Regions from separate parts of the Herbaspirillum sp. CAH-3 genome, predicted to be linked through region 1. Evidence: predicted binding sites of a transcription regulator. Region 1 holds the regulator's gene; each other region holds the start of a gene.

Region 1 (10,723 bases):
TTGCAGGTTGCTGATGACCGCGCTGAAGCGGTTCTGCACGGCACCGAACTCGGCACGCTTGGAGGAGATCAGGCTGATGGCCTTGTCCAGGTTCTGGATGGCCTTCTGAGCATCGCTCTGGGCGGACGGGTTGGCAACAGCCTGGTCCAGGGACAGCTTGGCGCTGTCAACGGCAGCTTGCAGGGTCACGGCCGACGAAGCCAGTGCCGAGGAGGACAGGGACGAACCGGTAGCGAACAGGTTGTCCAGGGCAGCCTTGGCCGAGGTGTAGGTCGCTTGCGCGGTGCTCACGCCGCTGGTGTCGCCCAGACCGATCAGGCCCTTGGCGCTGGTGCCGATGACGGTAGAGATGGTCGAGTTGTTCGACAGGTCATCCAGGGTGATGGTGATCTGGTCGTTCAGCTTGTTGTCTTGCACGTTGGCACCGACCTGGAACGACAGGGTCAGGGAAGCCGACACGTTGGTAGCGTCGGAGCCGGTACCAGCCGAAGCGCCCTGGCCCACACCGGTGAACAGGTTCTGGCCGTTGAAGCTGGTGCCGTTCAGGACGCGGAACACTTCCTGCGACAGCTGGGTGTATTCGTCGTTGAGGGTCTTGCGGTCTTGTGCGCTGTTGGTGCCGTTGGCTGCTTGCACAGCCAGTTCACGCATACGTTGCAGGTTGTCGCCGACGGTCGACAGAGCGCCTTCAGCGGTTTGCGCCATCGAGATACCGTCGTTGGCGTTACGTTGTGCAACTGCCAGACCCTTGATCTGGGAGTTCATGCGGTCGGCGATAGCCAGGCCGGCGGCGTCGTCCTTGGCGCTGTTGACGCGCAGGCCGGACGACAGACGTTGGATCGAGGTATTGAGCGACGACTGCGAGGAATTCAGGTTCCGCTGCGTATTGAGCGACGGAATGTTGGTATTGATGACTGCTGCCATGTTAATTCTCCTAAGATTTGAGACCGATGATCCGAGTTTCAGTGCCTAACGTTGGTCTTCTACCCATGAGCCCCAGGCGTTTCAACCTCTGTTGATTGCTTTATCGGGCAGTCTTGGAAAAAGTTTAGGGCTATTTGCAAAAAATCTTTTTCAAGGCTTTCCGAACTAAAACTGCGTGCTTTGAAACTCCAAGCAAATCCTTTTTCGACGGCAATTCCAAAAACTTTAGGAAAATTGCTGTTGCGGCCGAGAAAAAAGTTCCAAAAAGCAAAAACCGCCCGGCAAGGGCGGTTTGGCAGGACCAATGCGCGATCGGCAAGGGATCAGGCCTGGACTTTTTTCTGTTGCAGGATCGTTAGTTCCTCGCCAAGTTTTTTCAGCACGGAATCCCAATCGCTGACCGCTGGCTGGCGGAACAGGCGCATGCTGGGGTACCAAGGGGAGTCCTCCCGATCATTGAGCCAGCGCCAGTCCGGGACGTGCGGCAGCAGCACCCAGGTGGGGTGATTGAGGGCGCCTGCCAAGTGAGCCACTGAGGTATCGACGCAGATAACCAGGTCAAGATTGCTGATCGCCGCAGCCGTATCGGCAAAGTCCTGGCAGTCGTTGCCCAGGTCAAAGACGGGCAACTCAGATGGCAATTCCTTGAGTCCTTCTGCCGGCTTGCCTTTTTGTAAAGAATAGAACTCGACCTTGGGCAGCGCGAAGAGCTGCTTGACCTTTTCCAGCGGGATCGAGCGATGGCGATCATTGCCGTGTTCCGGATTGCCGCCCCAGACGATGCCGACACGCAGGTTTTCCTCAGATCTTGTCAATGTGGAAATCTTCAGTTTCCAGTTTGCTGCCAGTGCCGGATCGGCAGAGAGGTAGCCCTCCGGATAGCGGGGGATATCCTCGACCGTGTGCGTACGCATCGCATAGGGCAGGCTCATGAGAACATAGGCGCAGTCGCAGGGCGGCAGCGGGTCGCTTTCGCGCACCAGCGTGACCTGGGGAGTGAAGGATTGGAACAGGCGGTAAAGAGGATTCTTCACATGCAGCGCGACGCTGGCGCCTTGCGCCATGAGCAGGCGGGCGTAGCGCAGGAACTGGATGCTGTCGCCGAAGCCCTGTTCGTGCATCAGCAGGATGCGCTTGCCGGCCAGCGAAGACTTGCCATCCCATTTGGGAATGACCTCGAACAACTTGTGGATCAAGCGATAGACGTGGGCGCGTTCCTTGGTGGTCAGGCGGCTTTCGTGGCACTCCCAGCCTTCCTCGAATTCGCCGCGCAGCAGCAGGGTCAGTGCCAGGTTGTGCTTGGCGGTCGGGTAATTCGGGCGCAGGGCCAGGGCCTGGCGGAAGTTGCCGAGCGCGTCGTCATAGTCGCCGTGATCGTGCTGGATGGCGCCGATGTTGTTGTAGGTCATGGCGTGCTTGGGATCCAGTGCCAGGGCCTGCTTGAACATGCGCATGGCATCCTCGAAGCGGTCGCCCGTGTTGAAGTAGCTCGAGCCGAGCTTGACGTAGCCATTGGGATCCTTGGGCGCGATTTCGATGACGCGCAGCATGTGTTCATGGGCTTCGTCGATCTTGTTCAGTTTCAGGTAGCTGTCGGCTATCTTGTTGTGGGCGTAGGTGTCCTGCGGATCCAGCAGGATGGCTGTCTTGTGGGATTCAACGGCTTCCTTGTACATCTCCATGGCGTGGAATGCTTCGCCCAGGGCGGTGTGGGAGGGTGCAAAATTGATCTGGTATTCGAGCGACTTCAGGATGGTCGCGACGGCCTCGTCGAAACGTCGCGCGTCGATCAGGGCCCGGCCCAGGTGCGACAGGGGGCCGGGCGCATTGGGTTCGCGCCGGGCGGCGTCCTCGAAGTATTTGATCGAGGCTTCCGGGTCGTTCTTTTCGTGCAGGGCATTGGCCAGGCCGATGCGGGCCGCCCGGTTCTCCTTGTCCAGTGCGATGGCGCGCTCGTAAATGGCAATGGATTCATCGATACGATCCTGGCTCAGGACCGTGCCGGCCAGGTTGCTCAGGTATTCGGCATTGTTGGGATCGGCCTCAATGGCCTTGCGCAGATATTGTTCGGCTTGCGCGAACTGGCCTTCCTGCATGGCGATGAGTCCGCGCGCGTGGTTGGCGAAGACCAGGTTGGGGGCGCGGGCGAGCACGGCCGTGCAGATCGTCTTGGCCTCGTCCGTCTTGCGGCTGTCCAGCAGATCGAGGCATTTGCGAACGTCCAGCAGATCCTGCAGATTGGACTTGGCGGCGGCGGGCGCCGGAATGTGTTTGCCGTGCTTGTTGCTGCTCTTGCGCGTCGACATCGAAAAAGATCCTCTTGGTTGGGCGCATCGGTTGCGCCGGGCATAGCTATCCAGCAGGCATGATATGCGCAACGCGTCACCGGTGAAGAGGTGAATAGAAAGCAAAAAACCTCCGTTTTAGGCGGAGGTTCATGCAGCAACGGACAATCAATGTCCGGCCGGAGCAGGTTCGCGACAGGTGCGGGCGGCTGCGCCGCTGGTCATCAGTTCCAGCTGCGCAGCAATCCCACGGCCAACCCTTCGAGTGCGAACTGGTCGTTTTCCGGCTTGACGATGATGGGCTCGAACTCCGGATTTTCAGGGAAGAGGGTGATGACGCTGCCGGTCTTTTGATAGCGCTTGACCGTGACTTCGTCGGCCAGGCGGGCGACCACGATCTGGCCGTTGCGCGCCTGGTCCGCGCGGCGCACCGCCAGCAGGTCGCCGTCGAGGATGCCGGCATCACGCATGGACATGCCGCGCACCTTCAGCAGGTAATCCGGCTTGGCCGGGAACATGGCCGGGTCGACCTGGTAGGTCTTTTCCACGTGTTCCTGGGCCAGGATGGGCGAACCCGCCGCCACGCGGCCGATCAGCGGCAGGCTCAGCTGCATCAGGGCAGGATGGGGCAGGGCCATCTGGCGTGCGGTGCTCGCGCCGGCCGCGCTGCCCGACTCGCGCAGGCGGATGCCGCGCGAGGTGCCGGGGGAAATTTCGATGGCGCCCTTGCGGGCCAGGGCCTGCAGGTGCTCTTCGGCGGCGTTGGCGGAGCGAAAGCCCAATTCGGCGGCGATCTCTGCGCGCGTGGGAGGGAAGCCGGTGTTCTCGATGGCGTTCTTGATCAGGTTCAGGATCTGTTCCTGGCGCGCAGTCAGTTTGAGCATGAGGGTGGCCTTTCTCGGAGGGAAGGCTGTTTGGATGAACAGTCTGTATTTTTATACAGGTGCAATCCTTGTGTCAACGGCAACATGCATATTCCTGGAGCGAAAAGGCAAGCTTTCTTGTTTATATAGAGCGTGCCGCAGGTGAAGGTCTTGCGTGGTCTTGTGCCCGGGGCCGCATATTGTGGTCCCCCGGCTGCATCGGCTTGATGCCGGCATTGCCGCGAGAGCGGAAACCTAGTATGATCTCGGGTTTTCCTCTTCCCACACCCGTCTTGACGCCGGGGTGGGCGTCTTCAATAAGTCCATAAGGAGTCTACATGCGTCATTATGAAATCGTATTTATCGTCCACCCGGACCAAAGCGAGCAAGTGCCGGCGATGATCGAGCGTTACAAGGGCATCGTCACCACCCGCGGCGGCAAGGTCCACCGTGTCGAAGATTGGGGCCGTCGTCAACTGGCTTACCAGATCCAGAAGCTGGCCAAGGCTCACTACGTCTGCCTGAACATCGAAGTCGACAGCGAAACGCTGGCTGAAATCGAAACCGGCTTCAAGTTCAACGACGCCGTCCTGCGCCACCTGACCGTCAAGATGAAGAAGGCCGAAACCGGTCCTTCCCCCATCCTGAAGGCAGTGCAAAAGGAAGACGCGGCCAAGAGCCGTACCGAAGCTCCGGCAGCTTAAGCGCTGCGAACATCGCGGAGAGTGAACCAGCTTCAAGTCATCGCCAGCCTGGCAGAACGTGATGTTTTGCGTTACACGCCGGCCGGTATCCCGATTGTCACTGCCAGGTTGCAGCACCAGTCGGAACAGATGGAAGCTGGCATGCAGCGCCAGGTCGAATTCGAGATCGCGGCGCTGGCAGCAGGAGAAATCTCCGGTGCGCTCAACAGGGCAGCGCTGGGGGAAGTCTTCCGGTTCACCGGCTTTTTAGCCCGCAGGAATCGCAACAGCAAGAGCGTCGTGTTTCATATCGTTGATTTTGGCCCGGTCGCGCCGGATTGAGCGGCGCAAGGTAGCCAAACAGACCTTACCCAATTTTTAGATACAGGAGCCAACCATGGCATTCGGTAAAAAGTTCGATAAAAGCAAGCTGAAAAACAAGCGTCAACAGCAAAACCCGCTGTTCAAGCGCAAGAAATTCTGCCGTTTCACCGCCGCTGGCGTTGAACAGGTCGATTACAAGGACGTGGACACGCTGAAGGACTTCGTCCAGGAAAACGGCAAGATCATGCCGGCACGCCTGACCGGTACCAAGGCCCACTACCAGCGTCAAGTTGACACCGCCATCAAGCGCGCGCGTTACCTGGCCCTGCTGCCGTACACCGATCTGCACAACGCCTAATCAGCGTCGAGAAATAGGAGAAAAACATGCAAGTCATTCTGTTGGAAAAAATCGTGAATCTCGGCGGTCTGGGTGATGTCGTGCGCGTCAAGGACGGTTTCGCACGCAACTTCCTGATCCCGCAACGCAAGGCCCGCCGCGCTACCGATGCAGCCATCGCTGAATTCGAAGCCAAGCGCGCTGACCTGGAAAAGGCTGCTGCCGAGAAGCTGGCCGCTGCCCAAGCCCAAGGCGAAAAGCTGACCGGCTCCACCGTGGAAGTGTCGCAGAAGGCCGGCGTTGATGGCCGTCTGTTCGGTTCCGTGACCAACTTCGACATCGCTGAAGCCCTGGGCAAGAAGGGTTTTGCTGTCGAGAAGTCGCAAGTGCGCCTGCCCAACGGCCCGCTGAAGACTGTTGGCGAACACCCGGTGTCGGTGGCTCTGCACACCGACGTGGTGGTCGACGTCACCATCGCAGTCAAGGGCGAGCAAGCGTAATACGCCTGTTTGCTGCAATTCGTTTTGCAATAAAAAAGCCGGGTTCGCCTGGCTTTTTTATTGTCAGTTTCTCCTGGGCATCCCGGCGGCACAGTGATTGTCGAACAGGATGTCATTGGCTTCATGTCGCATCCGTTCGCATGAAGCATCAGGTCGTGCAAAAACGTCCGGTCTGACCTACGGCTTCACATCAGCAGGTTATAATGCGCGCCATGAAAGAATCGTCCCGCGGCAATCCAGAATTTTTCCGTGGCCAGAAAGAGTCATCGGACCCCCAGATCGATGCGCTCCGCGTGCCGCCCCACTCCATCGAGGCCGAGCAATCGGTGCTGGGCGGCCTGCTGCTGGACAACGCGGCTTGGGACCGTATCGCCGATTTCGTCAGCGCTGAGGACTTCTACCGCTACGATCACCGCATCATCTTCGAGCACATCGTCAAGCTCATCAACAGCACCAAGCCGGCTGACGTCATCACCGTCTACGAAGCCATGTCCACCAGCGGCAAGGCCGAAGAGGTGGGCGGGCTGGTCTACCTGAATGCGCTGGCGCAAAACACGCCTTCTGCAGCCAACATCCGCCGTTACGCGGAGATCGTCCGCGATCGCGGCATCTTGCGCAAGCTCATCACCGTGGCCGACGAGATTTCCGGCAATGCCTTCAATCCGCAGGGCAAGGATGTGAAGTCCATGCTGGACGAGGCTGAATCCAAGATCTTCGCCATTGCCGAAGAAGGGTCACGCGGCTCGCAGGGCTTCATGGAAATCCAGCCGCTGCTGACCCAGGTGGTCGAGCGCATCGACGAGCTCTACAACCGCGACAGTTCCAGCGACATCACAGGCGTTCCGACCGGCTTCATGGACCTGGACAAGATGACCTCCGGCCTGCAGCCCGGCGACCTGATCATCGTGGCCGGCCGTCCGTCCATGGGTAAAACCGCTTTCTCGATCAACATCGGCGAGCATGTCGCCATCGAGTCGGGCCTGCCGGTGGCGGTGTTCTCCATGGAAATGGGTGGCGCGCAGCTGGCCATGCGTATGCTGGGTTCGGTCGGGCGCCTGGACCAGCACCGCCTGCGCACCGGCCGCCTGCTGGACGAGGACTGGCCGCGCCTGACGCATGCCATCCAGAAGATGAACGATGCGCAGTTCTACATCGACGAAACGCCGGCGCTGTCTCCCATCGAATTGCGCGCACGTTCGCGCCGTCTGGCTCGCCAATGCGGCAAGCTGGGACTGATCATCATCGACTACCTGCAGCTGATGTCGGGCAACGGTGGCAGCTCTTCTGAAAACCGCGCCTCCGAAATCTCGGAAATCTCGCGTAGCCTGAAGGGCCTGGCCAAGGAACTCAATTGCCCGGTCATTGCGCTGTCGCAGCTGAACCGCTCGCTGGAGCAACGTCCCAACAAGCGTCCCGTGATGTCCGACTTGCGCGAATCGGGCGCCATCGAGCAGGATGCCGACGTCATTTTGTTCATTTACCGTGATGAAGTTTACAATCCGGACTCGCCCGACAAAGGCACGGCGGAAATCATCATCGGCAAGCAGCGTAACGGCCCGATCGGCAGCATTCGCCTGTCCTTCCTGGGGATGTACACCAAGTACGACAACTATATCGGCAACCTGGCGCAGCCTTACGGCGGCGACTGATGCCATGGCGGCGTACCGGACCGGTGCGCCGCTGCAAGAGGACCACGGGTGGCGCGGGGCTACCCGTGTCATGCAAGACGGACGGCTCCCGAGGCCGTGCGTGCAGGACCGGCAGGGCGGGATTCCGGCTTCCAAGGGGGCAGCCGCAGGCCGGTTCGAAACGGCGCTTTACATGAGCGCTAACCATTGATGAGAGAGAAAAATGTTTGGACGATTGATGCCGACTGAAGGCAAATTCTTTGACCTTTTCAATCAGCATGCAGAGCTGGCGGTCAAGTGCGCGAAAGAAATGGTGGCGCTGATGACCAATTTCGACGACCTTGAAATTCGCGTGCACGCCATTGAAGCCGTCGAGAAGGAAGCCGACAAGGTCACGCACAATGCCATCGAACTGCTGCACAAGACCTTCATCACGCCGCTGGACCGTGATGACATTCACCAGCTGATCACCCGCATGGACGACATCCTGGACTTGCTCGAAGACGCGGCCCAGACCATCTCGCTCTACGACATCAAGGCCATCACGCCCGAAGCCAAGCGCTTGGCCGAGCTGTGCCTGTCCTGTGCGGAGAAGGTGCAGGCCGCCGTGGGTCTGCTGTCCAACATGGACAATTCGCGCCAGATCCTGTCGATCTGCCAGGAAATCGACCGCCTGGAATCCGACGCCGACCACGTCATGCGTGCGGCCATGTCCAAGCTGTTCCGCGACGAACCGGATGTGCGCACCCTCATCAAGCTCAAGGCCATCTACGAAATCCTGGAAACCGTCACCGATCGCTGCGAAGACGTAGCCAACATCATCGAAGGCATCATCGTCGAAAACGCCTGATCTCCCGGCGTAGCGGCGATTCCCTCGATTTCCGATGGGGACGCCGCTGGTTTCATACAACGGTTTCCCCATGCAAACAATCCAAATCAGCTTACATATTCTCGCGTTGTTGATCGTCCTGGCGCTGCTGTTCGACTTCATGAACGGTTTCCACGACGCCGCCAACGCGATCGCCACCGTGGTCTCCACGGGCGTACTGCGTCCGCAGACCGCCGTGGCCATGGCCGCCTTCTTCAACCTGGCTGCCGTGTTCGTGTTCCACCAGCTGCACGTGGCGGCCTCGGTGGGCAAGGGCACCATCGAACCGGCCATCGTTGACCAGTACGTCATCTTCGGCGCCCTCATCGGTGCCATCTTCTGGAACCTGGTGACCTGGTACTACGGTATCCCGTCCTCGTCCTCGCATGCCCTGATCGGCGGCCTGGTTGGTGCGGCCGTGGCCAAGGCCGGTACCGGCGCGCTGATCTCGGCGGGCCTGTTGAAGACGATTCTCTTCATCGTGCTCTCGCCCGTGCTGGGCCTGGTGTTTGGCTCGCTGATGATGCTCGTGGTGTCGTGGATCTTCTTCCGCTCCACACCGCGCAAGATCGATGGCTGGTTCCGCCGGCTGCAGCTGCTGTCGGCCTCCATGTACAGCCTCGGCCACGGCGGCAATGATGCGCAGAAGACCATCGGCATCATCTGGATGCTGCTGATCGCCTCCGGTTATTCGTCGCCAGACGCGCCGCCGATGTGGGTCATCATTTCCTGCTACTGCGCCATCAGCCTCGGTACGCTCTTCGGTGGCTGGCGCATCGTCAAGACCATGGGCCAGAAGATCACCAAGTTGAAGCCCGTCGGCGGTTTCTGCGCCGAAACCGGTGGCGCCATCACCTTGTTCATCGCCACTGCCCTGGGCATTCCGGTCTCGACCACCCACACCATCACCGGCGCCATCGTCGGCGTGGGCGCGGCGCAGAAGATGTCGGCCGTGCGTTGGGGTGTGGCCAGCAATATCGTCTGGGCGTGGATCTTCACCATTCCCGCCTCGGCCTTCGTGGCGGCGATCGCCTGGTGGATCGGCGTGCACGTGCTGTAAGCCTTTCCCTCTGGTCGCTGCACGCGCAGCGGCCGCCCAAAAGCAAAAAGCCACGTTTTCACGTGGCTTTTTGCTTTGACGCTGAAGAAAAGTGCTTACAACACGTCGCTGGCGTGATCGGCCAGGCGCGAGCGTTCGCCGCGTGCCAGGGTGACATGCCCGCTGTGTGCCCAGCCCTTGAAGCGGTCGACCACATAGGTCAGGCCGCTGGAGCCTTCGGTCAGGTAGGGCGTGTCGATCTGGGCGATGTTGCCCAGGCAGACGATCTTGGTGCCGGGGCCGGCGCGCGTGACCAGGGTCTTCATCTGCTTGGGCGTCAGGTTCTGGGCCTCGTCGATGATCAAGAACTTGTTCACGAAAGTGCGGCCACGCATGAAGTTGAGCGACTTGATCTTGATGCGCGAGCGGATCAGGTCCTGGGTCGCGGCGCGGCCCCATTCACCGGCATCGCCATCGGACTTGTTGAGCACTTCGAGGTTGTCATCGAAGGCGCCCATCCAGGGGCCCATCTTCTCTTCTTCCGTGCCCGGCAGGAAACCAATGTCTTCACCGACCGGCACCGTCACGCGGGTGACGATGATTTCGTTGTAGAGCTTGGTCTCCAGCACCTGCGCCAGGCCCGAAGCCAGTGCCAGCAGGGTCTTGCCGGTACCGGCCTGGCCTAGCAGGGTGACGAAATCGCACTCGGGGTTCATCAGCAGGTTCAGCGCGAAGTTCTGCTCGCGGTTGCGCGCAGTGATGCCCCAGACGCTGTTCTTGGCGTGGCCGAAGTCGCGCAGGGTCTGCAACACAGCGGTCTTGCCGTTGATCTGGCTGACCTGGCCGTAGAAGGCCGGCTCGCCATTCTTGGGCTCGATGAAGACGAACTGGTTGACCAGCAGCGAAGGCACATAGGGGCCGGTGACACGGTAGTAGGTGTAGCTGCTGCCGTGGCGGCTTTCCTGCCAGGACTCCATGCCCTTGCCGTGCTTGTTCCAGAAGTCATCCGGCAGTTGCTGGATGCCCGAATACAGCAGGTCGGTATCTTCCAGCACGTGGTCGTTGAAGTAATCTTCCGCCGGCAGTCCAATGGCACGCGCCTTCAGGCGCATGTTGATGTCCTTGGAGACCAGCACCACCGGACGTTCCGGATATTGCTGGTCCAGCGCGCGCACCACGCCCAGGATCTGGTTGTCGGCCTTGCCCTCGGGCAGGCCTTCAGGCAGCGCGGCGTTCTGCAGTTTGGTCTGGAAGTACAGGCGGCCTTTGGCA
Region 2 (10,723 bases), on a different contig from region 1:
GGCCAGGCGGTCTGCAGGTAGCCCAGCGTCAGCACCAGCAGCGAATACAGCTCGGCCGCCAACAGGCCGTAACCAAAGACGATGTCCAGCCAGCTCTCGAAGGCCAGCGTGGAACTGATGCGCCAATACATGTAGCGCATCGAGACGGTCAGCGACAGCGTAATGAGCACCAGCACCGGGAATCGTCCCGACTGCTTGCGCAGCACCAGCGCGGCGACGAAGCAGCCGATGGCGAAGACGCATTGCGCGCCGAAATCCAGTGGCACCGAAATGATCAGCAGCGCCAGCAGCGTGGCAAACAGCAGCACCGTCCATTGCACCACGCGGCGCGGGCCGCGCGGCAGCCTTTCAAGACGGTTGCCCACAGACTGCATCCATTGCTGCAGGCGGTTGGCCGAGGGCCGCGCGGAGGGCTCCTGCCCCGGCGGGTGGGGGGACAGCGTGTCTGGCGATTTCATCTGGGTCGGTTCTTGCAGGGACGGTTGCGATGGCGCTTGGGATCCGGTCGTCATGCCCGTCCACCTGCGGCGTGCGCCTTGGCAAGGGCAGCACGCAAGGCTTCGCTCACGCGCTGCAGTTGTTCATAAGCCGGCGAATCCCCGCCCTTGACCAGCGGATTGTAGCCATAGGCCAGGCCTTCGCTGATGGCGTGATCGAGGGCGATCACACCGGCCAGGCGCGGGCCCATCCAGCGCTTGAGCACTTCCAGCATGTCCTGGTTGAAGCTGCGGGTGCCATCGTATTTGTTGACCACATAGCGGCAATTGTTTCGGCCATGCAGGACCTGGCGCATGTGTTCCAACGCCAGGAAGGAACCGGCGTCGGGCGTGACCACGGCCAGCACCTGGTCGGCGGCCTGCAGGGCTTGATCGAGGTAGGGAGTCTGGCCGGCAGGCAAATCCAGCAGGACCACGTCGCCCGATTGCAGCTGCATGGCTTGCAGCTGGCGCAGCAGCCATTGGCCATCGTGCGCCATCTGCTGCGCCAGTGCCACTTCCCCGTTATCGGCCACCAAGGCATGGCTGACCACCTGGGTGCCAGCCATGCCTTGGGCCACGCCATCGCGCCACGAAGCGGCTGCGCCCGCCGGCGTCATCGCGGCAGCGGCTTGGGTATCCACGCCGAGATGGTATTGCAGGGCGTTCTGCGGATCGAGGTCGATGGCGAATACGCGGCCATGGCGCGCCAGGCTGCAGGCCAGCGCTGAACAGAGGGTGGTCTTGCCGACCCCGCCCTTGGGCGAGACCACGGCGATGACCTGCGCCGGAGTAGAGGGCGGCTGTGCGTCTTGCTGATCACCCGGACCGTCATTGCTGGCGCCTTGCTGCGCCTGGCGCGCACGCGCGGCTTCACCGAGCATCGAGCGCAAGAGCGAAGGAACGGGCCTATCGGTAGCAACGGCAGTATCGGCAGCATCGGCGGGAATGGCCGGGATGGCGGGAGAAGCTTGCGCAGGCGCGACAGCGATGCGCGAGGACGGGGATGGCGTGAGCTTGGCCGCCGGTGGGACCGGGGCAACAGCAGCCGGGGCAGGCACGGGCACGGAGACGTTTGCCGCTGCCACGGCAGGCTCAACGACAGGTTCGATGACGGGCTCGATACGTTGCGACGGGGAAACCGGGCTGCCCGCCAACATTGGAACCACGGCACTGGCCGCCACGACCGGCGCCGGATCAGCAGCGGTGCTCTCGTTCGGCACGGGAGCCAGGGCGGGTTCCGCCTTGGCCACGACCAAAGGCGCCTTGACCTTGCGGGCCGGTTCCTTGTAGTCGATCGCCGCCTCGATTTCGAGGTATCCATCCACCGTGGCCCCGAACTTGCTCAGCAAGTTGGAGATATCGTTTCCCATGCTTGACTCCTGCCCAGCCCTGCACGCGGCGGCTTTTGACCTGGCCTGCAAGACCTGCCTGCAATTCTGTTAAAAATCGGTAAGTTCTCTCATTTGCTGCTATCCCCCAAGCTATTTTTGACATTCCGCTCTATCGGCGGTCCTTCTTTACTTCTCGTACCCGGTAGCCCCCATGCCAGCCAGGCTCAAAAATATTGTCAATAAGACCATATTTTGAGTTGCCATTAAAACAAATAAATCCTGACGGCGCAAGCGATTCTGTTGTCAAAAAGGTAAAGATCTGTCACCAAGGGCCACATTTCTTTTCAGGAACGAATTCACTGCGAGGCGCGAATCTTACCCGGGCCGAAGCGCTTTTGTCGCTTTGCAGCGACATTTTGTTCCTGTCAACGTCGCGCTTTTGGCACAGTATTTCCCCTGTTTCATCACAGTTGCCACAGGGCATCGCCGCATTGCGCTTTCGCTCTCAATCGACGGGAGCTGCAGGGGGGGCTTGCTGCGTTTGCATCCTGAGTGCGTATGCTATGCGATCAGCAAAACTTGTCACTCGGGAAAAACCTGAACGGCCACACCTCAGCCATGTCGATGGTGCCGTTTCAGGCGCTCAACAAGCCGGGCTGGTCCAGCTGCCACCATGCCGGCAACAGCGCTTGCACTTCCGGCCGGCCGAAACGCTGGTCGATCAGCCAGACCGTGCCCTGGTCGGTTTCGGTGCGGATCACGCGGCCGGCCGCCTGCACCACCTTCTGCAGGCCGGGGTAGAGATAGGTGTAGTCGTAGCCGCAGCCGAAGAGCTGCTCCATGCGCTCACGCAACTGCTCATTGACCGGATTGAACTGCGGCAGGCCCAACGTGGCCACGAAAGCGCCGATGAGCCGTTCGCCCGGCAAGTCCACCCCTTCACCAAAGGAACCGCCCAGCACCGCAAACCCGATGCCCTGCCCGCCGCTTTCAAAGCGGGCCAGGAAGCCATCGCGGTCGGTCTCGGACATGCGGCGCGACTGCTGCCAGGTCGCGATACCGGGATGGGCACGCACGAAGGCATCGTGGGCCTGCTGCAGGTAGTCGAAGCTGGAGAAAAATGCCAGGTAATTGCCGGGCCGCTCGTCGAACTGACGTGCCATCAGGCTGCAGATGGGTGCGATCGAGGCGGCTCGGCGCTGCCAGGTGGTCGATATCTGGTGTGCCACCTTCACCTGCAACTGGCTGGCCTGGAAAGGCGACTCCACATCGATCCAGGCGGTGCTGGCGGGCATGCCGAGCAGGTCGGCAAAGTAATTCCAGGGCGCCAAGGTCGCCGAGAACAGCGTGGTGGCGTGGGCAAATGCAAAACGCGGCCCGAGGAAAGGCGCGGGGACCACATTGCGGATGCACAGCACGGTATTGCGCTCATCCTCGCGGGTCAGGTCGAACAAGGAATGCGGGCCGAAGGATTCGGCCAGCCGCACGAAGGCCATGGCATCGAAATAGAAATCTCGCAATGGCGGATCCAGCGGCACCGCCACCTGGGCCAGGAAGTCACTGATGGCGCCCACGCTGCTGCTCAATGCCTCGACGAACTTGGCCGGGGGCGCCTCCAGCACCTGGTAGGGCAAGTCGGCCTTCTTGCCGGCGGCGGTCCAGGCACGCCCCAATTTCTCCAGCGGCTTGGCCACCGAGGGCGGGGCCACGGCGCGCGCTGCACGCAAGGCGGCGCGGCTCAGTTGTGCGCTGTACATGCTGCGGGCGCGCGCAACCAGGTTGTGCGCCTCATCGGCCAGCACGCTCACGCGCCAGTCGTGCGCCTGCGCCATGCCGTAGAGCATGGCGCCGCCATCGAACCAGTAGTTGTAGTCACCCACGATGACATCGCTCCAGCGCGTCATCTCGCTGCCCAGGTAATAAGGGCAGACCTGGTGCTGCAGGGCCACGCTGCGCAAGTGTTCGCGGTCCAGCAGCGGCTGCGTGAGGCAGGCCGCGCGGGCGGCTGGCAGGCGGTCATAGAATCCTTGGACCAGCGGGCAGGAATCGCCCCGGCACAGGCGATCCGGATACTCGCAAGCCTTGTCGCGGGCACACAGTTCCAGCACGCGCAGCGGCAATTCTCCCTGCGCCGTGAGCGTGGCGGCGGCGTCGAGCGCCAGTTGGCGCCCGGGAGTCTTGGCGGCCAGGAAGATGATCTTGTCCAGCTGCTGCGACGGCGCCGCCTTCAAGGCCGGGAAGAGCGTGCCCAAGGTCTTGCCGATGCCCGTCGGTGCCTGCGCCAGCAAGCTGCGCCGTCCGCTGTGTGCACGAAAGACGGCCTCGGCCAGTTGGCGCTGGCCGGGACGAAAGTCGCCATGCGGAAACCGCAGCGACTGCAGGGCCGTATCCCGCGCCGCGCGATGGGCCAGTTCCTGTTCGGCCCAGCGCATGAAACGCTCGCATTGCCCGGCGAACAGCGCGGCCAGTTCCTCGCGGCTGCGGGTTTCCTCCAGCACCGTTTCCTGCTGGCTGCCAATGTCGAAATACACCAGCGCGAGGTGGATCTGCGCCAGCCCTTCCTTCTCGCACATCAGGTGGCCATAGACGCGCAATTGCGCCCAGTGCAGGTGGCGATGATTGTCGGGCAGGCTGGAAAGCTGGCCGCGATAGGTCTTCACTTCTTCCAGCAGTTGGCGCCTGGGATCGTAGCCGTCGGCCCGACCCCGCACGTGCAGCGCGCCGTGCTCTGCCGACAGCGTCACTTCGCTCTGGTAGCCCTCGCCGCGCCGCTGCGCCACGATGGCGTGACCGGCGATACCTTCCTGGGCGGTGGGTGTGGGCGTAAAGCGCAGGTCGAGATCGCCCTGTTTGGCAGTGAATTCGCACAGGGCGCGCACTGATACGGTGTAGCGCGGCGCGGGCTTTTCCTGTGCGGCGACGGGGGCGCGGTCGGCATTCATGCGGCAGCCTGCTCCCATTGCAGGTAGCACACCGCCACCGGCATGGCGTGTTGCGCGCAATAGTCCAGCCAGCGGCGCTGGTTGTCCTGCAGGCGGTCGCCCGGTCCCTTGACCTCGATCATCCGATAGCGCCCTTCCTGCGGCCAGAACTGGACCAGGTCGGGAAAGCCGTTGCGATTCTCGCGCACGTCTTCCAGGATGCGCAGGCACCACAGTTTCAGGTGGGCGGCCGGGATGCAGTCCAGCGCCGTCACCAGTATCTCGCGCGTGATCCAGCCCCAGGCCACGAAGGGCGACTGCAGGCCCTGCTTGGCCTCATAGGTCGCGAGGATATGCGCGCGATGGCTGCCGTCATCGAGGCGGCCCAGGCAGCGTTCCAGCAGTTCACGCCGGCGCGCTGCGAAATCGGCGCTGAGCAGATCGGCCGGCTCGCGCTGGAAGGGGTGGAAGAAGGCACCGGGAATGGCTGCAAAGATGGCCTCCCAGCACAGCAGGCCAAACAGCGTATTGGCCAGCGCATTCTCGACATAGAACACCGGCGCCTGCGCTTGCTGCAAGTGTGCTTGGACTGCTCGCTCGACGCGGCTGCCATCCGGCGGCAGTACCAGGTCGATCTGTGGGACCACGGCCGCGCGCGGGCGCAGCGCCGGCGGCAAGCCCAGCTGGCGCGACAGGCGCGGTGCGATGCGCAGCAACTGCTGGCGTTCGGCCTCGCTCTCCGGCGCCTGCCGGGCCAACTTCAGCAGCGCGTGGGCGGGACCAAAGCGGCCCTGCTTTTCGAGTACCCGGATCGCACGTGCCCGCGCGCCAGGATAACGGCAGGCCAAATAGACCTGCTGTGCCTGCCCCAGGTCCCCGGCCTTTTCGCACTGCTGGCCGAGCTGGAACAGCAGGCGTTCACGGCGACTCTCCAGCCAGGGATTGTCGAAGCTGCCCGAAGGGAGTGCCGCCAGGATCCCGGTGGCTTCCTCGCCGGCAGAGTAGCGCTCCTTGCAGGCCCGCAGCTGCAGGTAGAGGTCGATATCGCCCCGGCTGCGGAAACCCCGGGCCTCCGGCGCCAAGGCAATTTGTTCATAGCGCAGCGTGCCCAGGTCGGCCAGCACGAATTCGCTCCAGTCCTGGCGCAGGTTGCCGAAGAACATCAAACGCAAACGTTCACACAGCCCGCTCACCCGCATGAACAGGACTTGTTCCCCGCCCTGCCCGGCCGTCATCCAGTGCGCCAGGCGGCGCGGTTCCGCATGGGCCGGATCGGCCGCCAGGGCGGCCAGCAGGTCCTCCTTGCGCGCACTCCTGAGGGCGCCCCGCAGGCCGAACCACCGCACCAGCTCGGGCTTGGTTGCCAGGGCAAACACCTGGGCCAGCGACAGCGCTGCATCCTGCTCCACCCACGCCGATGGCAGGCCCTGCGCGGCCTGCAAGGGGCAGCCAATTTCGGGGTAGTCCAGCCGGCTGGTGCGGAAGTGCTCGCCCCGGCGCATCATCATGCGCACGAAGAGCGCGCGGGCTGCCAGCGGCAAACCCGCGAAGGTCTGGAGGAAGGCGCACTCCTCTTCGCTGAGCAGGTCGGCATAGCGCTCGGCCAGCCACGCCAGCGCCTGCTGGAAATTGCTCAGGTAGTAGAAGCGGTGATCGGGGACGACGGGCATTGCGGGCAAAGGAAGCGGGAGCAAGACTGTATGGATGCACAGTATATCGTTTCCTGCCCGAAGCGACGTATTTTCCTCCATCAAGGTGAAGGATCATGCAGCCCTTCCGGCCGCCCGGCCGCTCAGATCCTGCTTGCCAGCTCGGCGGCAAAGAATTCCGTCACCACCCGCACCCGTTGCGGGATGAAGCGGCGGCGCGGCCAGACCAGGCTGATGTCGCGCGTCTCGGACAGGTAGGCATCGAGCACGGTGACGATGTCCGGATGGCGCATCTCGCCCACCAGCGAAGCCCGGTTGAAGAGACCAATCCCCACGCCCGCGCGAACCGCCGAGAGGATGGCCTCGACCGTATTGGCCGACAGGTTGCCCTGCACCGCCACACTGAAACGCCCTTGCGGTCCGCTGAAGGGCCATTCGCGCATGTCGTTGTAGATCAGGCAGTTGTGGCGTGCCAGGTCCTGGGGCGTGCGCGGCAGGCCATGCCGCCTGAAGTAGCTGCGCGCCCCCACGCACACCAGCGAGGTACTGGCCACGCGCTTGACCACGGCATCGGGATGCTGCTGCGGACTGACGCGGATGGCGAGATCAATGCCATCGGCCAGCAGGTCGCGCACGCCATCGGCAAACTGCAGGTCGAGCCGGATGCCGGGATGGCGCTTGAGCAGCAGCGGCACCAGCGGCAGCACGTGCAGGCGGCCGAAGGTACCGGAGGTGGCCAGCCTGACCAGGCCGGCGGGTTCCTGGGACGTACTGGAAAGCTCGGCATCGGTCTGGGCCATTTCTTCCAGCAGCGGCACGGTGCGGGCGTAGTAGGTGCGGCCGTGATCGGTGAGGGTCACGCTGCGGGTGCTGCGATGGAGCAGTGCCACGCCCAGGCGCCTTTCCAGCGCGCCCACGGCCTTGCTGACGGCCGATTGTGATTCGCCCAGGCGGCGAGCTGCGGCCGAAAAACCACCGGTTTCGACGACGGCGACGAAGGCCGTCATTTCCTGGAATCTGTCCATGGATGCTCGCTATCAAGAAAAGCCCGGGGGCCGATTTATTCCAAAACAGAATAACAGCAATGGCAATCGACGGGATTATCAGCAAAGCACAAGGTAATTAGCATCATCGTTGCCACTGGCCGCTGCGCTTTGCAAGGCCGGCTTCAATGAATGCCTCTTCACTTTTGAACCGACAGGATTCCAACATGACTACAGCAAGCCAACCTCCCTCCCTCTCCCTCACCGGCAAGAAAGTCGTCGTGGTCGGCGGCAAGACCGGTATCGGCCTGGGCATCGCCCGCGCCGCACTGGCCGCCGGCGCCACCGTCGTCGTCGCCAGTCGCCGCATCACCTCCCTTGAAGCCCGCCCTGACCTGGCCGGCTTCCAGCAGGCGAGCCTGGACATGCGCGACGAAGCCGCCGTACGCGCCGCTTTCTCCGCCATCGGTCCTTTCGATCACCTGGTGGTCACGGCTGCACCCGACATCGGCACCTGGGGCGGCTTCATGGATGCCGACATGAGCGGCGTGCGCAGCTATGTGGAAGGCAAGTTCCTCGGCACCTGGGCCTGTGCCCGCTACGCCGCGCCGCTGCTGGGCAAGGGCGGCACCATGACTTTCCTCAGCGGTGGCATGGCAGTGCGGCCCAAGCTTGGCTTCACGGCGGTGACCTCCAGCTTCGCGGCGGTCGAGGCGCTGTCTGCATCGCTGGCGGTGGAACTGGCACCGACGCGGGTCAACACCATCCGCCCCGGCTATGTGGAAACGGACATGTGGAATTTCCTCCCGGCCGAAGTGCGGGCGGGCATGTCGCAACAGGTGGCGGCCAGCTTCCCGGCGCGCCGGGCGGGCCAGGCGGAAGACATCGCCCATGCGGCCCTGTTCCTGATGACCAATCCCTACGTCACCGGCACGGTACTGGACGTGACCGGCGGCGAGAACCTGGTCAACAGCATCGGCTGAAAACAGGACGTGCCGGGTGTGCAGGGTGTGTGATTGAGCGGGCAGAAACCAAGATTGCGTTTGCCCGCTAAGATAGGCGCCCTGCACAGTCCAATCAAACCCCCAGGAGACCGCCTTGCCCAAACTTTCCACGCTCGCCTTTGCCCTATCCGCCGCCCTGCTGGGCAGCGCTGCGCCCCTGCACGCGCAGCAGGCCCCGCGCCATGATGAATTCTTCTGGCTCGGCGAAATCAACAAGGCCACGGCCGTCATCAATACCGACGAAGGCCTGCTGGACAAATCGATGACGCCGCTGGTCGTCAAGGGTATCCGCAAGGTGCTGGCCGATGGCGAACTGCCCGGTGCCAAGCGGCCCACGCTGGTGATCACCTTCGAGCCGCTGCTGATCCAGGCGGCCGGTCCGCAGATCACGCTGCTGCACGCCGGCCGTTCCAGCCAGGACATGCTCTCCACGCTGCGCGCGGCGATCCTGCGCGAAGACCTGCTGACGCTGGCCAACCAGCTCAACGCCACCACGGCCGCACTGGTCAAGCTGGCCGCCAGCCAGCGCGACACCATCGTGCCCAACTACACCAATGGCGTGGCCGCCCAGCCCAACAGCTACGGCCACTACCTGCTGGGCTTTGCTGCCGCACTGGACCGCGATGCCCAACGCCTGCGCGAAGCCTATGTCCGCCTGGACCGCTCGGCCATGGGCACCACCGTATTGAACGGTACCAGCTGGCCGCTGAACCGGCAGCGCATGGCCGACTATTTGGGCTTTTCCGCCATCGTCGACAACGCCTATGATGCGGCGCAATTGTCGGCCGTCGATGGTCCGGTGGAAGCGGGCGCTGTGGTCTCCTCCATCGCCCTGCATGCCGGCGCCTTCATCCAGGACGTGATGACGCAATATGCGCAGCCGCGTCCGTGGATCCTGCTGCAGGAGGGTGGCGCCAATACCTATGTGTCTTCGGCCATGCCGCAGAAGCGCAATCCGGGCCTGCTCAACAGCACCCGGCGCGATGCCTCCACGGTCATTGCCGAGGGCATGGGCGTGGCCATCGTGGCGCACAACCTGCCGCCCGGCATGAGCGATGCCAAGGACGTGAAACCCAACAAGGAGATGGTGCTCAATACGGTCAAGGTGCTGAAGAACTGGGAGAGCATCCTGGGGGCACTGGTGATCGATCCGAAGCGCGCACTGGAAGAACTCAACAGCGACTGGACCGCTTCCCAGGAGCTGGCCGACGTGCTCATGCGCAAATACAAGCTGCCCTTCCGCGTGGGCCATCACTTCGCCTCGGAAGTGGTGGAGTATGCCAAGGCCAACGACATCCGCCCGCTGGACTTTCCTTATGCCCAGGCGCAGCGCATCTATCACGAGGCGGTGTTGAATTCGGAATTCCCGCAGGCCCTACCGATGTCGGAACAGGAGTTCCGCAGCACCCTCGATCCGGTGGCCATCGTGCGCAATCGCGCCACCGTCGGCGGCCCGCAGCCAGCCGAGATGGATCGCATGCTGCGCGAAGCGACTGCGCGCGTGGCCCAGCAGGATGCGTGGATCAAGGCCCGGCAGCAGCGCATCGCAGGCGCGCTGCAGAAGCTGGATGCGGATTTTGACCGGATGGCCGTCTCGGCGGGGGTGAAGTAATCCCGGCCGGGAAAGCCATCCACGACAAGGACCAGCGCATCAGGCGTGCGGCGCCTGGCGCTGCGGCCTGAGCAGGTCCGCCATGCCGACCCGCTGCAGCATTTCCGCGCGCAGCCGGTCCAGCACGGCGAAGCCGACATCGGCCCCATCCTGGGCCGGGTCGATGTGGACCCGGAATGGTCGCTGGCCGAAAGGCTGGCCGACCACATCGACGATGGCCGTGGCCACCGCCCCGGCATCGGCCTCGGGCGGGACGATGGCCGCAAAGGCTTGCTGGATCTGCTCACCAAAGCCGGCATAAGGCCCCTGCTCATACTGCGCCAGCACCCCCTGGTCGGCCGGACTGCCGGCATGCGCGAAGTGATTGGTGCCCGAGGTGAAGGCGCCCGGTACGATGATGCTGCTCTCGATGCTCCAGCGCGTGAGCTCTCGCGCATATTGCACGGCCAGCGCATCCATGGCGGCCTTCGCTGCGAAGTACGGTGACAGGTAAGGCGGCGTGCCGCCGGCCGAGCTGCTGCTCGATACCCACACCAGCAGCCCCTCACGCCGCGCCCGCATGTGCGGCAACACGGCGCGGTTCACGCGCTGGGTGCTGACCACGTTGACGTCGTAGAGCTGGGCGAACTGTTCCGGCGAAAAGGCCTCGGCCGGACCAAAGGCCATGTGGCCGGCATTGTGGATCACCACGTCGATGCGCCCGTGCGCGGCAATGATGCTTTCAACGGCCGCCTCGACAGAGTC
Region 3 (10,723 bases), on a different contig from region 1:
GATCAGCTTGTGGTCGATGTCGCGAATGCCGGCCACCAGGTTCAGATAGGTCGGGAAGAAGGCGCCGATGGCAATGAGCACCACCTTGGGTGTTTCATCAATGCCCAGCCACAGCAGCAAGAGCGGGATCCACGCCAGGCTGGGAATGGCGCGCAGCGCCTGGAAACTGGGTTCCAGCAGGGCTTCGGCGCGGCGGCTGATGCCGACCAGCAGGCCCAGGGCGACCGCCAGCACGCTGCCGATCACGAAGCCGGCGGCGACACGGGCGAGGCTGGCGGCGATATGCGGCAGCAATTCACCGCGCTGCGCCAGCCTCCACAGGGTAGTTGCCAGCTCGCTGGGCGGTGGCAGCAGGCGCGCGGGAACCAGGTCGAGCCGGGCAGCGGCCTCTATCGCCAGCAGGAACAGCAAAGGCACGATCCAGCCGGTGAAGCGCCCCGGACGATAGCCATCGTCATGCGGCCAGCCACGGCGGCGCGCAGTGGCGGCGCGCGCCCCGCGCGGCCGGGCGGCCTCGGTCTGGCCGTGGGCTTGGGCCTGCGGGTTACCCAGCTTGGACTTGGCCTGCAGCGTGGCCGGCAGCGGCATGGGATCAGCCATGGCCTCAGGCCTTCACCACGCCCTGCGCATAGCTGGGGTCGATCAAAGCATTGATGGTGCGCGGCAGGTCGGTGCCGCTCTTGACCAGGTCTTCTTCCAGCAGGATGGGCGAGGCAGCGCGCAGCGCTTCGATATGCTCGCGGCCGATCTGCGGGTGTGAGAAATCGTTGCGCTTCAGTTGCAGGCGCGCCACCGGGGCCGACAGCTTGGACTCTTCCGACAGCAGGGCCACGGTCTCGTCGGGATGGGTGATGATCCAGTTGCGCGCACGTTCATAGGCGGCAATCACGCGCTTGACCTGGTCCGGATGACGGGCGGCGAACGTGTCGCTGACGTTGAGGAAACCGTAAGTGTTGAAATTGACGTTGCGGTAGATCAGGCGTGATCCGGCTTCCAGTTCACTGGCGGCCAGATGCGGATCGAGCCCGGCCCAGGCGGCCACGCGGCCCTGTTCCAGTGCAGCGCGGCCATCGGCGTGCTGCAGGTGGACGATCTCGACATCGCTCTTCTTGAGGCCGTTCTCGTGCAGCGCGCGCAGCAGGAAGAGATACGGGTCGGTGCCCTTGGTGGCGGCGATCTTCTTGCCCTTGAGTTCGGTGATGGACTTCACCGTCGAATCCTTGCCCACCGCCAGCGCCGTCCATTCCGGACGCGAATAGATGTAGACCGCCTTGACCGGATTGCCGTTGGCGCGCGCCAGCAGGGCGGCCAGGCCGGCGGTGCTGCCAAAGTCCACGCTGTCGCTGTTGAGATATTCGAGCGCGCGGTTGCTGCCGGCGCTGAGCACCCATTTGACTTCCGTCCCTTGCGCCTTGAGGTCTTCCTCCAGCCAGCCGAACTTGCGCAGCACCAGGCTGGGCGGCGAGTAGTAGGCATAGTCCAGGCGGATGGTCTTGGGCGGCTGTGCGGCGCGCGCCAGCAGGGGCGCGCTGCCCAGTACGGTAGCGCCGAGCGCGGCCGGGGCCAGGCGCAGGAAGTCTCTGCGTTGCATGAATGGGTTCTCCCTTGGTTGGATCGTCCCGCGCGAGGTGGCGCAGCGCGGCCATTGCCGGCCGCACAGGCGGGACCAACCGACACTCTAAGGAGGAAGCCCTGGCGGAAGAACGACTATTTTCGCGCTTGCATATGCGGGCGGCGCATGTGGGCGGGGCGTCTGCAAAGGGGCAGGGATAGGGTGGAGCAGAAGTTTACTGGTGCAGTCCTGTGCTCCTGTACTCCTGTACTCCTGTACTCATCTATTCATGTACTCATGCACTCATGCACTTCTGCACTCATGCAGTGCTGTACAGGAGACCCTGGCCGGACAGGGTCGAAGCGGAGGAGGCAGCGCCGGGCGCTCCCCACCGGTTCAGGGCAGGCACAGCTCGAACAGCGCACCGCCATCAGGATGGTTGGACAGGCGCGCTTCGCCATGCCGGGTCTCCTTGTTGTGGGCAGTGGCAATGGCATTGCACAGGTCCATGCCCAAGCCGGTGGAAGGCTTCTTTTCCTGGGTGCCGATGCCGGGGCCATCGTCGCGCACCGTGAAGATCACGCCGCCTTCCGGATGTTTGCGGCAGCCCAGCGCGATCTGCGAACGCGCGAAGCGGCTGGCATTCTGCAGCGCCGCTTCCAGCGCCAGCGCCACCAGGTGTTCATCGAAGAAGCCGATGACCGGCATGTCGGTCTCGTCCACCCGCAGGGCGATGTCGCTGCTGCGGGACATGCCGTGCTCGCGCACCAGCGCATCGAGGAAGTCCAGCGGCGAGACGGCCTCGACCTGCGCGCGCAGGCCCTGGGAATCGGCCTTGTAGAGGGTCAGGAAGGCGATCAGCTTTTCCTGCAGGGCCAGGCAGGTGACATGGGCCTGCTGTACGCGCGGCACGTCGTCGGACAGGCGGCGCAATTCCCCCTCCAGCACGCCCAGGGAGTTTTTGATGTCGTGAATGATGATCGCGGCAAGCTTGGGATCCATGGTCAGCTCTTCGGGGCTACTTTGGTCAGGGTGTCGCGCAGGAACTTGTGCATCTTCGCGACTCTATCGTTGCCGGGAATCAGGCGGTCCAGGGTGGCCAGGTAGCGGCGCACGCGCTTGACGTATTCTTCGTTCCAGCCGCGCTGGCTCATCCACAGCAGGTGCAGCTGGGCTGCCGCCAGCAGCACGCCGGTGTTCTCCGGCATGCTGGCCAGCGCCTCTTCCAGGCGCGCCAGCGATTCGTCGGGTTTGGCGCTGCGCATGAGGGCATTGGCTTCGGCGATGATGCTCATGCAGTGCTTGACGGCACCGTCGATGAGTTCCTCGGCCAGGTTGGCGCGGCCGGTATCGGCCAGCACCTTGCGCGCCAGCATCTGCAGGGTCTTGTTCTCGTGGTCGGACTTGACGGCCTCGGCAATGAGCTTGGCACCTTCCTCATCCTTGCCCATCGAGAAGGCGGCCTTGGCCAGGGCCAGGGTGGCGGTGTCCGAGGCTTCCTTGCCGGCGGCCTGGCGGGCGGTCTCGAAGGCTTGCTGGGCCGAGATGGTGTCGCCCAGCTGGACGTAGGCCTGGGCCTGCACGGCGGCCTGCGCGGAGACGAAGAGGTTGGATTCCTCGTAGCGGCGCGGCGCGCTTTCCAGCAAACGCAGCGCGGCATCCGGATCGCCGCTGTCGATGTGCACCTGGGCCAGCGAGAGCAGGTCGGTGGGCTGCGCGGTGAGCGAACCCTTGGTGTGCTTCAAGACCTTGTCATAGGCCTCGCGCGCCTGGTCGAGATGGCCGCTGCGGTAGGCCACGTCGCCCACCAGGCGGCTGCGGCGCGCCGAGGGAATGATCTCGGAGGACCTGGTCAGCGCCTCCAGCGCGCCTTCCTGGTTGCCCTGGGCTTCGTCGATCTGCGCCATCAGGTCGTAGGCGGCGATGAACTGCTTGTTCTGCGCCAGTACGTCTTGCACGATCACGCGCGCATCATCCATCTGGCCGGCCACAATGTTGCAGCGGGCCAGGCCGATCTTGGCCCACACCAGGTCGTCGCGCATGGCCAGGGCCTGCTTGTAGACCTCGCGCGCTTCGTCGATGCGGCGTTGTTCGATCAGCAGCGTGCCCTTGGTCTTCATGATTTCGACGATCCACTTGGGGGCCGACTTGAGCACGTTGTCGCATTCGATGATGGCGCCGGCGATGTCCTTGCGCTTCATCTTCTCGGTCACCGGCAGCATGGCGTGCTGCTTCTCCAGCAGGCGATCCACGCGCTCGGCGATGCGGCTGGCCGTCAGCGGCTTCAACATGTAGGCGTCGGGCTGGAACTCGGCGGCGCTGGCCACCAGGTTGTAGCCGCTCTCGGCCGTCACCATGATGAACATGCAGGTCGGCGACAGCATGTTCTGGGTGCGGAAGAACTCCAGCAGCTGCTGGCCGTTGCTTTCCTTGTTGAGGTTGTAGTCGCAGATGATCAGGTCATAGGTGCCGGATTGCACGAAGCGGATGGCTTCATCGGGCGTGGCGGCCTGGTCGACCTTGGTCACGCCGAGCTGCCCGAGGTGCATGCGGATGTTCTGGCGCATCGTCGGCATGTCGTCGATGACCAGGCAGCGCAGGGCGCTGATGTGGCTGAAGGGCACTAAACTCATGAGAACGGTCTGTAAAGCGATCTGTAAGGCGATCTGTTCGGGATTGCGGAATGCCGTGGGCCGAATAATTGCCGCGATGCAATATCGTGCAAGATGACGACTATTGATATCAATTAAGCCATTGCTGACGAATTATTCCCACCAACTCACGAGTGTGCCGTTTTTTTTCCTTCCATGCATCATTCCTCTGCGATTTATGAAGTTTTTGGCAGGGCGGGCTCTCGTATAATTGTGGTTTTCGCCCACGGATGAAATCTGGGCCGACAAAAAGGCTTGCGCCGGGCACTGTTTTTTTATACAGTATCGCTCTATCGGCGCGGTCATCCACTGCTGCCGGGCAAACTCAGCGGCGGGCCGGCGATGGCCAGCCACCGCGAGCAAGATCCAAGCAATATTCAAGCAACATCAGCAAGACTCCCCCTGACACCCGTCTTCACGACATTTTGCCGAGAGAGATTTATGGACGACAAAAAAGCTGCGAACAACTCTGAAAAGAGCAAGGCGCTGGCCGCCGCGTTGGCACAGATTGAAAAGCAGTTTGGCAAGGGCTCGGTGATGCGCATGGAAGATGGCGTCATCGCTGAGGAAATCCAGGCGGTTTCCACCGGCTCCCTGGGCCTGGACATCGCCCTGGGCATCGGCGGCCTGCCGCGTGGCCGCGTCATCGAAATCTATGGTCCGGAATCCTCGGGCAAAACCACCCTGACCCTGCAATCGATCGCCGAAATGCAGAAGCTGGGCGGCACCTGCGCCTTCATCGACGCCGAGCACGCGCTGGACGTCACCTATGCCCAGAAGCTGGGCGTGAACCTGAACGACCTGCTGATCTCGCAGCCCGATACCGGTGAACAGGCCCTGGAAATCTGCGACGCCCTGGTGCGTTCCGGTGCGGTGGACCTGATCGTGGTCGACTCCGTGGCCGCGCTGACCCCCAAGGCTGAAATCGAAGGCGACATGGGCGATTCCCTGCCCGGCCTGCAAGCCCGCCTGATGTCGCAGGCACTGCGCAAGCTGACCGGCAGCATCAACCGCACCAACACCACCGTGATCTTCATCAACCAGATCCGCATGAAGATCGGTGTCATGTTCGGCAACCCGGAAACCACCACCGGCGGTAACGCGCTGAAGTTCTACGCTTCCGTGCGCCTGGACATCCGCCGTACCGGCTCGATCAAGTCGGGTGATGAAGTCATCGGCAGCGAGACCAAGGTCAAGGTCGTCAAGAACAAGGTCGCGCCCCCGTTCCGCGAAGCCCACTTCGACATCCTGTATGGCGAAGGCACTTCCCGCGAAGGCGAGATTCTGGACCTGGGTTCGGAACACAAGGTGGTCGAGAAGTCCGGCGCCTGGTACAGCTACAACGGCGAGCGCATTGGCCAGGGCAAGGACAATGCCCGCAACTACCTGAAGGAACATCCGGAACTGGCCCGCGAGATCGAGAACAAGGTCCGCGTCGCACTGGGCGTGCCGGAGCTGGCCGGCGGCGAAGCGGAAGCCAAGGCTTCCTGAATCCGCGCTTAAAGGATTCAAGCGTCATCACGGCGACAGGGTTTGCCTGAGCCCTGGAGGTCGTGATGGTGCTTGTTTATCCCGCTGGTGCCGTGCTGTGTTGGCGGTCTCGGCGGGAGGCAATACCGCAGTACAGCAAGTTCGCAACATGCCAAGACCGCCGATCAGCCTGAAAGCAAGGGCGCTCAAATATCTCTCTTCACGTGAGCATAGTCGCCAGGAACTTGCGCGTAAGCTTGCCCCTTACGCGCAAGAGGGCGATGACATCGACGCGCTCCTGCAATGGCTGGAGCAGTCCCGTTTCCTTTCCCAAGAACGTTTTTCCGAATCGCTCGTGCATCGCCGCTCGGCGCGCTACGGCAATCAGCGCATCATCTCCGAACTTCACGGCCATGGTATCGAAGGTGAAGCCATCGCCGAACTGAAGGCCGATCTGGCCGCCGGGGAGGGCGACCGCGCCGCGCAGGTGCTGCGGCGCAAGTACAGTGCGCCACCACCCGATGCGGAGACCCGGGCAAAGCAGATGCGCTTCCTCCAGCAGCGGGGGTTTTCCCATCGCAGCATCCGTGAAGCCTTTCAGAAAGCTTGGGCCGACGACGAAGAGTCCGCCTGAGACCTGGTGGCACGCCCTGCGGCCAGCCCGGTCGAGCACATTTTTCCCGTTTTTCACTGAAAATATCCCGCCGGCGTGTGGACTTGTCCTGTCCGATGGTAATTCCGGCGCATTGCGTCCCGTGTTAGCGCTACCGGCCAACAGGCCGTTTGTCGTGTGCTAAAATTCGGAAGTTTTTGCTGCGGCGCGCAAGCCTGAGGAGATATCGCGTGTTGCCGGTTTGTTAAAACGGCGCATCGGTGCAAGGCCCACGTCAGGAGCAGGAATGGATAATGCGAACGCTTCGGCGCAAGCTGGCGTGTTTCGACTATCAGACCAACTAAAGCAGACGGCATGCATATGCCCAATTCGACGAATTCACTCGCAACCCGCGCAGCTCACGCCTGCGCCCGACTCCATCCGGCAACGGATGCGACCCCCGCCTGCGGGTTGCAGTCTGCTTTCTGGTCGGCCGGCTCGATGCCGGCTACCGAATTTCAATCCGGCAAGTTTCATTCATTCAGTGTCTAAAGGGAAGCTCCCATGAAAATCCATGAGTATCAGGGTAAAGAAATCCTGCGCCAGTTCGGCGTAACCGTGCCGCGCGGCATTCCTTGCATGTCGGTCGACGAAGTCGAAGCGGCTGCCCAGAAGCTCGGCGGCCCGGTGTGGGTCGTCAAGGCCCAGATCCATGCAGGCGGCCGTGGCAAGGGCGGTGGCGTGAAGGTGGCCAAGTCCATCGAGCAGGTCAAGGAATACGCCAACCAGATCATGGGCATGCAGCTGGTCACGCACCAGACCGGTCCCGAAGGCCAGAAGGTTCGCCGCCTGCTGATCGAAGAAGGCGCTGACATCAAGAAGGAACTGTACGTTTCCCTGGTGACCGACCGTGTCTCGCAGAAGGTCGTCCTGATGGCCTCCAGCGAAGGCGGCATGGACATCGAAGAAGTTGCCCACAGCAACCCGGAAAAGATCCACAACGTCATCATCGACCCGATCGATGGCCTGACCGACGCCCAAGCCGACGACGTGGCCGCCAAGATCGGCGTGCCTGCCGAATCGATCCCGGCTGCTCGCCAGAACCTGCAAGGCCTGTACAAGGCTTACTGGGAAACCGACGCTTCCCTGGCTGAAATCAACCCCCTGATCCTGACCGGCGACGGCAAGGTCATCGCCCTGGACGCCAAGTTCAACTTCGACTCCAACGCCCTGTTCCGTCACCCGGAAATCGTCGCCTACCGCGACCTGGACGAAGAAGATCCGGCTGAAGTCGAAGCTTCCAAGTTCGACCTGGCCTACATCTCCCTGGACGGCAACATCGGCTGCCTGGTCAACGGCGCCGGCCTGGCCATGGCCACCATGGACACCATCAAGCTGTTCGGCGGCGAGCCGGCCAACTTCCTGGACGTGGGCGGCGGTGCCACCACCGAGAAGGTCACCGAAGCCTTCAAGATCATGCTGAAGAACCCCGAACTGAAGGCCATCCTGGTCAACATCTTCGGCGGCATCATGCGCTGTGACGTGATCGCCGAAGGCGTGATCGCGGCTTCCAAGGCCGTCTCGCTGAAGGTGCCCCTGGTGGTGCGCATGAAGGGCACCAACGAAGACCTGGGCAAGAAGCTGTTGGCCGATTCCGGTCTGCCGATCATCTCGGCCGATTCCATGGAAGAAGCCGCCCAAAAGGTCGTGGCAGCTGCCAAGTAAGTAACCCAATACGCAAGCCTGCGCGGCGCGAGCCGCCGGCTGCAAGCCATTGCAGTCCAGGCGCCGCCCGCGGCGCAGGCATCACAGTCAAGGAAGAGAAATGTCGATCCTCATCAACAAAGACACCAAGGTCATCACCCAAGGTATCACCGGCAAGACCGGTCAGTTCCACACCCGCATGTGCCGCGACTACGCGAACGGCAAGAATGCCTTCGTCGCAGGCGTGAACCCCAAGAAGGCCGGTGAAGACTTCGAAGGCATCCCCATCTATGCCAACGTCACCGAAGCCAAGAACGCCACCGGCGCCACCGTTTCCGTGATCTACGTGCCGCCCGCCGGCGCTGCTGCTGCCATCTGGGAAGCCGTTGAAGCCGAGCTGGACCTGGCCATCTGCATCACCGAAGGCATCCCCGTGCGTGACATGCTGGCCCTGAAGGACCGCATGGCCAAGGCCGGTTCCAAGACCCTGCTGCTGGGCCCGAACTGCCCCGGCCTGATCACCCCGGACGAAATCAAGATCGGCATCATGCCCGGCCATATCCACAAGAAGGGCCGCATCGGCGTGGTGTCCCGCTCGGGCACCCTGACCTATGAAGCCGTGGGCCAGCTGACCGCCCTGGGCCTGGGCCAGTCCTCCGCCGTCGGTATCGGTGGCGACCCGATCAACGGCCTGAAGCACATCGACGTCATGAAGGCCTTCAACGACGATCCGGACACCGACGCCGTCATCATGATCGGTGAAATCGGTGGTCCTGACGAAGCCAACGCTGCTCGTTGGATCAAGGACAACATGAAGAAGCCGGTGGTTGGCTTCATCGCCGGCGTGACCGCGCCCCCGGGCAAGCGCATGGGCCACGCAGGTGCCCTGATCTCCGGTGGTGCTGACACCGCCGAAGCCAAGCTGGCCATCATGGAAGAGTGCGGCATCAAGGTCACCCGCAACCCGTCCGAAATGGGCCGCCTGCTGAAGTCGGTGCTGTAATTGGCCACAGGCTGACTCAGCCACGGCAGTAAAGCAGTACCCGCAAGACCAGTAGTACCAGCAAGACCAGCATGGGGAGCTCCGGCTCCCCATGTCATTTATGGCAAGCCGTCCCGACGGGAGGCACTAACCGCGCACGACGCGGTCTTCCAGCCATGCGCCCGCTCCGAGGCGCTGTTTTTCCAAGAGGACATGCATGGAATTCCTGGCCAACCTGAACTGGGTCGCCGTGGCGCAGATCATCCTGATCGACATCCTGCTCGGCGGCGACAACGCCATCGTCATTGCGCTGGCCTGCCGCAACCTGCCCGACAAGCTGCGCATGAGGGGCATCGTCTGGGGTACCGTGGGTGCCATCGGCATCCGCATCGCCTTGATCGCCTTTGCCGTGACGATGCTGCAGTTGCCGTTCCTCAAGCTGATCGGCGGCATTCTGTTGCTGTGGATCGGCATCAAGCTGCTCAATGAAGACGACGAGCACACCGACATCAATGGCAGCGACCGACTCTGGGGCGCCGTCAAGACCGTGATCGTGGCGGACCTGGTGATGAGTCTGGACAACGTGATTGCCATTGCCAGTGCCGCCGAGCAGGCGGCCGGTGAGCACCAGCTGCTGCTGGTGGTGTTCGGCATCGTGGTCAGCATCCCCATCATCGTCTGGGGCAGTACCCTGGTACTGAAGCTGATGGAGAAATTCCCGGTCATCGTCACGCTGGGCGCAGCCTTGCTCGGCTACATTGCCGGAGGCATGATCTTCAGCGATGTCGCCGTACAGGGCTGGATCGCGGGCTTCATTGGCGATACCGAATTCGTCTTGCCGGGCGCTGCCGTGCACCTGAGCCTGCCCGGCCTGGTCGGTGCGCTTGGCGTGGTGCTGACCGGCCTGACGCTCAAGCGCAGGAAGCAGGAGCGCCAGAAAACGGCCGCCTGAACGGCAAGGCGTGTGCAGGCCATGGGGATGGCCGACACGCTGCAGGCCAGGGCAGGCCCTGTGCCAACACGCCCGGCTGCAGGGCATGCTTGAGCCATGTCAGCGCCGCAGCACGACAAACCTGATAGCTTTGCAATTTTTTCGCTGGTACGCATGACCGGCGCTGCCGATACTGGCAACGCCCTTTTCATTTTTACGAGGATCCCATGAAACCCGTCGTCACCCGTCGTCCCCAACAAGGCTTCACCCTGCTCGAACTGATGGTTACGCTGGCCATCGTCGGCATTCTTGCGATGCTGGGGGCCTCGCAATACCAGGACTACATCGCCCGCGCGCGCGTCTCGGAAGGCTTCAACCTGGCCGAACCCTACAAGCTGGCCGTGACCGAGCAGATCAGCTCCAACAACGGCGTCTTCACCGTGGCGCAGCTGGGCCTGCCGGCCTTCACCCCGACCGACAACGTCAGCAAGATCGAGGTCTCGCCGATGGAAAAGCGCGGCGTGGGCGGCGTCATCACGATCACCTACAGCCCGCGTGTCGGGGACGGTGGCACGCTCACCCTGACCCCCACCATCACCTCCGGCACCATCCAGTGGCAATGCGCCGCCAAGGAGGTGAAGCAGGCGGCCACGCCTGAAGGCGCGACGGCCAATACCGGCTTCGTCGCCGGTACGCTGCCGGCCAAGTTTGCACCGGCCAACTGCCGCGGCTGATCTGCGGTAGCAGCGGCGGATGCAGCATGAAAAAAACGCGCCCTCGGGCGCGTTTGTCATTTGTTCAAATGTTCATTTGTCTTGTCCACAGCGAATTTGCTGCAGCT

Evidence for each region. Region 1 encodes LexA, which represses DNA repair genes until DNA is damaged. Its sites were predicted from a motif close to ACTGTATNNNNATACAGT; they were not measured.
Region 2: a site for LexA is predicted at 6,427-6,444, ahead of FYB76_RS03370 (VRR-NUC domain-containing protein). Genes of this name have one in related genera too.
Region 3: a site for LexA is predicted at 4,470-4,487, ahead of recA (recombinase RecA). Genes of this name have one in related genera too.

Annotation. Positions count from the first base shown of each region.
Region 1 is NZ_VSWE01000006.1:301,271-311,993, reverse strand. Features, by position in the region: gene FYB76_RS10220 (flagellin) at 1-924, opposite strand, end outside; gene FYB76_RS10215 (tetratricopeptide repeat protein) at 1,248-3,230, opposite strand; gene lexA (transcriptional repressor LexA) at 3,434-4,093, opposite strand; gene rpsF (30S ribosomal protein S6) at 4,411-4,776, shown strand; gene priB (primosomal replication protein N) at 4,798-5,097, shown strand; gene rpsR (30S ribosomal protein S18) at 5,153-5,437, shown strand; gene rplI (50S ribosomal protein L9) at 5,464-5,916, shown strand; gene FYB76_RS10185 (replicative DNA helicase) at 6,120-7,565, shown strand; gene FYB76_RS10180 (DUF47 domain-containing protein) at 7,768-8,394, shown strand; gene FYB76_RS10175 (inorganic phosphate transporter) at 8,465-9,472, shown strand; gene FYB76_RS10170 (PhoH family protein) at 9,568-10,723, opposite strand, start outside.
Region 2 is NZ_VSWE01000002.1:125,795-136,517, reverse strand. Features, by position in the region: gene bcsA (UDP-forming cellulose synthase catalytic subunit) at 1-458, opposite strand, end outside; gene bcsQ (cellulose biosynthesis protein BcsQ) at 509-1,849, opposite strand; gene FYB76_RS03375 (ATP-dependent DNA helicase) at 2,446-4,752, opposite strand; gene FYB76_RS03370 (VRR-NUC domain-containing protein) at 4,749-6,401, opposite strand; gene FYB76_RS03365 (LysR family transcriptional regulator) at 6,524-7,405, opposite strand; gene FYB76_RS03360 (SDR family oxidoreductase) at 7,591-8,346, shown strand; gene FYB76_RS03355 (lyase family protein) at 8,462-9,979, shown strand; gene FYB76_RS03350 (SDR family NAD(P)-dependent oxidoreductase) at 10,019-10,723, opposite strand, start outside.
Region 3 is NZ_VSWE01000011.1:223,771-234,493, reverse strand. Features, by position in the region: gene FYB76_RS16035 (ABC transporter permease) at 1-600, opposite strand, end outside; gene FYB76_RS16030 (aliphatic sulfonate ABC transporter substrate-binding protein) at 605-1,591, opposite strand; gene FYB76_RS16025 (sensor histidine kinase KdpD) at 1,949-2,554, opposite strand; gene FYB76_RS16020 (response regulator) at 2,557-4,185, opposite strand; gene recA (recombinase RecA) at 4,645-5,694, shown strand; gene recX (recombination regulator RecX) at 5,843-6,307, shown strand; gene sucC (ADP-forming succinate--CoA ligase subunit beta) at 6,830-7,990, shown strand; gene sucD (succinate--CoA ligase subunit alpha) at 8,091-8,972, shown strand; gene FYB76_RS15995 (TerC family protein) at 9,169-9,903, shown strand; gene FYB76_RS15990 (pilin) at 10,110-10,616, shown strand.